Regions from separate parts of the Variovorax sp. GW821-FHT09B01 genome, predicted to be linked through region 2. Evidence: riboswitches for the same ligand, from Rfam matches in the RefSeq annotation. Region 2 holds a riboswitch; the other holds the start of a gene.

Evidence for each region. A riboswitch is a leader RNA that binds a small molecule or an ion and turns the genes downstream of it on or off. The one in region 2 is predicted to bind glycine.
Region 1: linked by a shared signal. The riboswitch ahead of AC07RV_RS23440 (D-amino acid dehydrogenase) and the one ahead of gcvT (glycine cleavage system aminomethyltransferase GcvT) in region 2 are both predicted to bind glycine.

Annotation. Positions count from the first base shown of each region.
Region 1 is NZ_JBWKPQ010000008.1:292,302-295,803, forward strand. It holds gene rfbD (dTDP-4-dehydrorhamnose reductase) at 1-640, opposite strand, end outside; gene rfbB (dTDP-glucose 4,6-dehydratase) at 637-1,707, opposite strand; glycine riboswitch at 1,959-2,076, shown strand; gene AC07RV_RS23440 (D-amino acid dehydrogenase) at 2,165-3,472, shown strand; gene AC07RV_RS23445 (FIST signal transduction protein) at 3,495-3,502, opposite strand, start outside.
Region 2 is NZ_JBWKPQ010000007.1:172,040-175,541, reverse strand. It holds gene gcvP (aminomethyl-transferring glycine dehydrogenase) at 1-162, opposite strand, end outside; gene gcvH (glycine cleavage system protein GcvH) at 238-609, opposite strand; gene gcvT (glycine cleavage system aminomethyltransferase GcvT) at 693-1,892, opposite strand; glycine riboswitch at 1,908-2,014, opposite strand; glycine riboswitch at 2,035-2,118, opposite strand; gene AC07RV_RS21470 (alpha/beta hydrolase) at 2,141-3,100, opposite strand; gene AC07RV_RS21465 (amidohydrolase family protein) at 3,097-3,502, opposite strand, start outside.

The DNA.
Region 1 (3,502 bases), on a different contig from region 2:
GATACAGCCCGGCCTTGGACGGGTCCTGCAAGGTGGCGCGGATGGCATGGGCCGTGATGTCGGCCAGCAGCTCGGCACCGGTGGGCGCGCCGAACTGGTCGTCGATGACGGTCAGCTTGTCGCGCACCCTGGCCAGCCGCAGCATGGTCTTGGCGAAGTTGCCGCCGCGCGCCGCATAGACCCAGCTGGTGCGAAAGATCAGGTGCTTGGCGCAGTGCTGCGCCACCAGTTGCTCGCCCTCGAGCTTGGTGCGGCCGTAGACGCTCAGCGGTCCGGTCGCATCGTCTTCCTTCCAGGGCTTGCTGCCGCTGCCGTCGAAGACGTAGTCGGTCGAGTAGTGGACCATCAGCGCGCCGATCTCCTGCGCGGCCTGCGCCACCACGCCGGGCGAGGTGGCATTGAGCTTGCGCGCGAACTCGGGCTCGCTCTCGGCCTTGTCGACGGCGGTGTGGGCGGCGGCATTGACGATCACGTCGGGGCGCACCTGCCGCACGGTGTCGGCCAGTTGTTCGGGCCGGCTGAAGTCGGCGTGGAAGTCGGTGCTGTCGAAATCGAGCGCGACCAGCTCGCCCAGCGGCGCGAGGCTGCGCTGCAGTTCCCAGCCGACCTGTCCGCCCTTGCCCAGCAGCAGCAGCTTCATGCGGAAGCCTTCGCGTCGTACTGCTTCTCGACCCAGGCGCGGTAGGCGCCGCTTTGCACGTTGCGCACCCAGTCGCCATTGGCGAGGTACCACTCGACCGTCTTGCGGATGCCGGTGTCGAAGGTCTCGGCCGGCTTCCAGCCGAGCTCGCGCTCTAGCTTGCGCGCGTCGATGGCATAGCGGCGGTCATGGCCGGGGCGGTCGGTGACGTAGCTGATCTGCTCGGCATAGCCCTTGCCGTCGGCACGCGGACGCAACTCGTCGAGCAGCGCGCACACGGTCTTCACGATCTCGATGTTCGGCTTCTCGTTCCAGCCGCCCACGTTGTAGGTCTCGCCGAGCCGGCCCGCTTCGAGCACGCGGCGGATGGCGCTGCAGTGGTCCCTGACGTAGAGCCAGTCGCGCACCTGCATGCCGTCGCCATACACGGGCAGCGGCTTGCCGGCCAGCGCATTGACGATCATCAGCGGGATCAGCTTCTCGGGGAAATGGAAGGGGCCGTAGTTGTTCGAGCAGTTGGTGGTGAGCACCGGCAGGCCGTAGGTGTGGTGCCAGGCGCGCACGAGGTGGTCGCTGGCGGCCTTGCTGGCCGAGTACGGGCTGTTGGGCTCGTACTTGTTCTCCTCGGTGAAGGCCGGGTCGGTCTTCGAGAGCGAGCCGTAGACCTCGTCGGTCGACACGTGCAGGAAGCGGAAGGCCGCCTTCTGGTCGGCCGGCAAGGCATTCCAGTGGCCGCGCACCGATTCGAGCAGGCGGAAGGTACCGAGCACGTTGGTCTGCACGAAATCCTCGGGGCCGTGGATCGAGCGGTCCACGTGCGACTCGGCCGCGAAATTGACCACCGCGCGCGGCTTGTGCTCGGCCAGCAGGCGGTCGAGCAGCGCGCTGTCGCCGATGTCGCCCTGAACGAAGATGTGGCGCGGATCGCCCTTGAGCGAAGCCAGGGTCTCGAGATTGCCGGCGTAGGTGAGCTTGTCGAGGTTCACGACCGGTTCGTCGCCTTGGGCGATCCAGTCGAGGACGAAATTGGCGCCGATGAAGCCGGCGCCGCCGGTAACCAGGATCATGGAGTCCTCTGTGCTGTGAATTGGAGTGCCGCTTGGTCAAAAGCCGCGCTGGCGCGGCAACTGCGGATTATCCCATCTGCCTGCAAGGCCGAATCCCGGGGTTGGCCGGTGCCCGCGGCCCGCCTACAATCGCCACCCATTGCAGGAGAGCGGGCCGCATGCATCGCGCAGGCAGCCCCACCGAAGGCGCAAACTCCCATAAACGCTCAGGTCGGCTCCACGCTTCGCGCGGGGCCTGTACTGCAACCACTGAAACGCCGTCTGGAGAGCCAGCACATCGCCCATCGCGGCCGTGCTGCGCCGAAGGAGCAAGTCCGCTGCGAGGTGCAGCGGATGAAACTCTCAGGTACCGAGGACAGGGGGAGCGGCAATTGGACGGCCGTCCGGTTGCGCGCTATCTATTCAGTAGCACGACCTTCACGCCGTTCAAGCGCTTCGACCTCGAAAGGTACTTGAAATGCGCGTGATCGTATTGGGCGCCGGCCTGCTCGGCGTGACCTCGGCCTACTACCTCCAGCAACTCGGCCACGACGTGACCGTGATCGACCGGCAGGCCACCCCGGCCGCCGAAACCAGCTTCGCCAACGGCGGCCAGATCTCGGTGAGCCATGCCGAGCCCTGGGCCAATCCCAGCGCGCCGCTCAAGGTGCTGCAGTGGCTGGGCAAGGAAGACGCCCCGCTGCTGTTCCGCATCCGCGCCGACATGCGCCAGTGGCTCTGGGGCCTGCAGTTCCTGCGCGAGTGCACGCCCGCGCGCACGCGCCACAACATCGAGCAGATCGTGCGCCTGGGCACCTACAGCCGCGACACGCTGCAGCAGCTGCGCGGCGACACCGGCATCCGCTACGACGAGCGCACGCAGGGCATCATGCACTTCTACACGACGCAAAAGGAGTTCGACGGCGCCCTCGCGCCCGCCGAGCAGATGCGCGCGCTGGGCTGCGAGCGCCAGGTGATCTCGGCCGACGAGGCCGTGAAGCTCGAGCCCGCGCTGGCCCACATCCGGCCGCAGCTGGCCGGCGCCACCTACACGGCCGAGGACGAGTCGGGCGACGCCAACCGCTTCGCGCGCGAACTCGCGCGACTCGCGGCCGAGGCCGGTGTGAAGTTCCTGATGAGCCACACCATCACCGCACTGCGCGAGGTGGGCGGTGCGATCGACCACGTCGAGGTCACCGACGCCGAGGGCCGCTTCCAGCGCATCCGCGGCGATGCCTTCGTGATGGCCATGGGTTCGCTGAGCCCGCTGCTGGCGGCACCGTTGGGCATCCGGCTGCCGATCTATCCGGCCAAGGGCTATTCGGTCACGCTGCCGGTCAAGGACGCGAGCAAGGCCTACCAGGTCTCGCTGACCGACGACGAATACAAGCTGGTGTTCTCGCGCTACACCTCGGAGTCGGGCGACCGCATGCGCATCGCCGGCACGGCCGAGCTCAACGGCTACGACCGCGACCTCAACCGCGTGCGCTGCGAAGCCATCGTGCGCCGCGTCGAGCAGCTGTTCCCCGGCGCCGGCGACACCGCGCAAGCCCAGTTCTGGACCGGCCTGCGCCCGGCCACGCCGAGCAACGTGCCACTGATCGGCCGCACGAAACTCGCGAACCTCTACCTCAACACCGGCCACGGCACGCTCGGCTGGACCCATGCCTGCGGCTCGGGCAAGTCGATCGCGCGCATCGTGAGCGGTCTGGTGCCGGAGGTGGATTTCGCGTTCGCGGGGATGCCCAAGGGCATGGCGGGCATCGCCCAGCCCGCGCTGGGCTGAGCCTCCGAAGCAAGGCGGACGCTCAGTCGT
Region 2 (3,502 bases):
CGCCGCGGGCACGATGCCGTCGATGAGTTCGGCGCGCGTGGCCGACCCGATCACGGGCAGCATGCGCGCCTCGTCGTCGGCATCGATGCCGATGTGGCGGGCGATGAATTCCTCGGCGTTCTCGAGTTCTTGCAGGGTGGGCAGGGCGGCGGGGGTGGGCATGGCGGGCGGGGGAAGAGAAGGGGGAGCGGACTTCCGGACGCGAGCCTTCGCGTCCGGCCATCCGGTTTCAGGAGCTCAGGATTCCTCGGCGAACTTGCCGTAGGCGGTTTCGTCCATCAGCGCGTCGAGCTGCGCCGGTTCGGACAGCTTGACCTTGAAGAACCAGCCTTCGGCCAGCGGCGCGCTGTTGGCGAGCGAGGGATCGGCGCGCAGGGCTTCGTTGACTTCGGTGATCTCGCCCGAGACGGGCATGAACACGTCGGCCGCGGCCTTCACCGATTCGACGACGCCGGCGACATCGCCCTGGGCGAAGCTCTTGCCGACCTCGGGCAGGTCGACGAAGACCACGTCGCCCAGCGCGTCCTGCGCATGGACGGTGATGCCGACCGTGGCGTTGCCGCCCTCGGCCTGCACCCATTCGTGGTCCTTGGTGTACTTGATGGTCATGTTGAAAAACTCCTCGTGGATAAAAAGTGGCCGATGCCGGGGCGTAGGTTAGCCGCGACGGCGGTCCGCCGGATGTCCGGTCGTCAGCCGCGGTAGTAGCGCGTCGGCACGAAGGGCAGGGTCGACACCTCCATCGGCACCGGCTTGCCGCGCACGATGGCCTGCACCCGGGTACCGGGCTCGGCGAAGGCGGTGGCCACGTAGCCCATGGCGACCGGCCGGTCGGCCGTCGGGCCCAGCAGGCCGCTGGTGACCTGGCCGATGTCCTGGCCCTCGAAGGACTGCAGCGGCGTGCCGTCGCGCACCGGGATGCGCTCGAGCGCGACCAGGCCGACGCGGCGGCGCTTCAGGGTGTCGTGGTCGAGGTGGCCAGCGGCGCCGGTGGCGGCCACGAGCTGGGCCAGGATCTTCTCGGCGCCGGGGAAGCCGCCCGCGCGCGCGCCGCCCGTGCGGCGCACCTTCTGGATCGCCCAGTTGAGCGAGGCCTCGACCGGCGTGGTGCCGGTGTCGATGTCGCTGCCGTAGAGGCACAGGCCGGCCTCGAGCCGCAGCGAGTTGCGCGCGCCCAGGCCGATGGGCTTGACCTCGGGCTGGGCCAGCAGCAGCCGCGCCAGCGCATCGGCGTCCTTCGCGGCGACCGAGATCTCGAAGCCGTCCTCGCCGGTGTAGCCGCTGCGCGTGACGAAGGCGGCCATGCCGCCGATCTGCACGGCGCCGCCGGTCATGAACACGAAGCGCTCGATGCCGGGCGACAGCCGCGCCAGCGTGGCCGCGGCCTGCGGGCCCTGCAGCGCGAGCAACGCCTGCTCGGGCAGCGGCTGCACCTGGCAGCGCTGGCCGATCTTCTGCTGGATGTGGGCGATGTCGGCCACCTTGCAGGCGCCGTTGACGATCACGAACAGCGAGCCGTTGCCTTCGTTGAAGAACATCAGGTCGTCGAGGATGCCGCCCTTGTCGTCGAGCAGCAGGCCGTAGCGCTGCTTGCCCGCGGGCAGGTCGATCACGTCGACCGGCATCAGGGTCTCGAAGGCGGCCGCGGCGTCGGGGCCGGACAGGCGCAGCTGGCCCATGTGGGAGATGTCGAACAGGCCCGCGGCCTCGCGCGTGTGCCTGTGCTCGGCCATCAGGCCGGCGGGGTACTGGACCGGCATCGAATAGCCGGCGAAGGGCACCATGCGGGCGCCGAGTTCCAGGTGCAGCGCGTGCAGCGGGGTCTTGAGCAGTTCGGATTCGGGGGCGGAAGCAGCCACGGGGCACTCCTGGGGGCAGCAATCGAATGCCATGGCTCGCGCCATGGGGCCACCCCTGCTGTCCGCTTTACCTGAGAGATTCGCCCCACGATCGGGGTTTGCTCCTTCGGTGGACCGGGCGCCTGCGGCACCGGCCTCTCTCCAGCAAGGAAACGCCGTCCCGCGAAGGCCGGCGCTGTGTCAGTCCTTTTGCCTGAGCGTTCGGGGGTTCCCTGCGCCTTCGGCGGCCCCGTGCGGGGCTCTCTCCTGACCCGGGCGAGTGTAGTGGATTGCGGGCCGCTTCAGCCGTGGCGGCGCAGCCGGTCCGACAGCGCCTGGCAGATGGCGTCATGGGCCCGGCCGGCGGCGGCCGAGTGCGCGAAGAAGCCGAAGAACGGGTGGAACATGTCGTCGAAGCGCAGCAGCCGGGTCGGCACGCCGGCCGCCTCGAGCCGGTGCGCGTAGGCCAGGCCCTCCTCGCGCAGCGGGTCATGGCCGGCGACGGCGATCAGGGTCGGCGGCAGGCCCGCGACGTTCGCCGCGCGCAGCGGAGACGGTGGCACCTCGGCGGCGCGGTGGGCCGAGGCTCCCATGCAGAGCCGGGCGATCTCGCGCAGGTCAGCGGGTGCGAGCATCGGGTAGTCGATGCCGCGGGCCTCGATCGCGGCCACGTCGCGCGCCATGTCCAGGCCCGGCACCACCAGCAGCTGGGCCGCCAGCGGCCGCGCATGGCCGCGCAGCGCCAGCGCGGCGCAGGCCGCGAGGTTGGCGCCCGCGCTCTCGCCGGCCAGGGCGACCCGGGACGGATCGCCGCCGAGCATTTCCGCATGGCCCAGCGCCCAGCGGGTCGCGGCCAGTGCATCGTCGTGCGCGGCCGGGAACGGGTGCTCGGGCGCCAGCCTGTAGTCCACCGAGACCACCACGGCTTCGACGTCGCGGCAGAGCTTGCGCGCGATGTCGTCCATCAGTTCGACGCTGCCGAGCACGAAGCCGCCGCCGTGCAGGAACACCACGGTCGGCAACGCCGCTTCGGTCGAGACGGGCCGATAGATCCGAACCGGCACGCGCAGGCCCTGGTGCTCGGCGACGCGGTCCTCGGTGGAAGCCACGACCGGCAGCGTCGTGCGCTCGCGCGCCGCCATGACCGCGCGGCGCATGCGTTCGCGCGCCTCGGCGGGCGTGCCCGAGAATGGTGGTGGGGCCCCATGGGCGCGCATGGCCGCGACGATCGTCGCGAGCTGGGGATCGAGCGCGGCGCTCATGCCAGCCCCAGCACATAGGCCTGCGAATCCGCCGCGCGCTGCCGCAGCCGATCGAGGTCCACATCGAGCAGGCGACCGTCGCGCTTCACCGGCCGCCCCGCGACGAACACGCTGTCGACATTGCCCGGATGGGCGCCCAGCACCACCGCGCCCACTGCGTCGGAGACCGGCGCCAGGTTCAGGTCGTCGGCGCGGATCAGCACCACGTCGGCCTGCTTGCCCGGCGTGAGCGAGCCCACCTTGTGTGCCAGGCCGTTCGCCTGCGCGCCGGCCAGGGTGGCGAAACCGAGCACGTCGCGCAGGCCCAGCGTCGCCGGGGCGTTCTTCGTCTTCGAATGGCCGCCGCCCATCCACGAGCGGTAATAGGCCAGGGCATGGCGCATCTGCGTGAACATGTCGCCC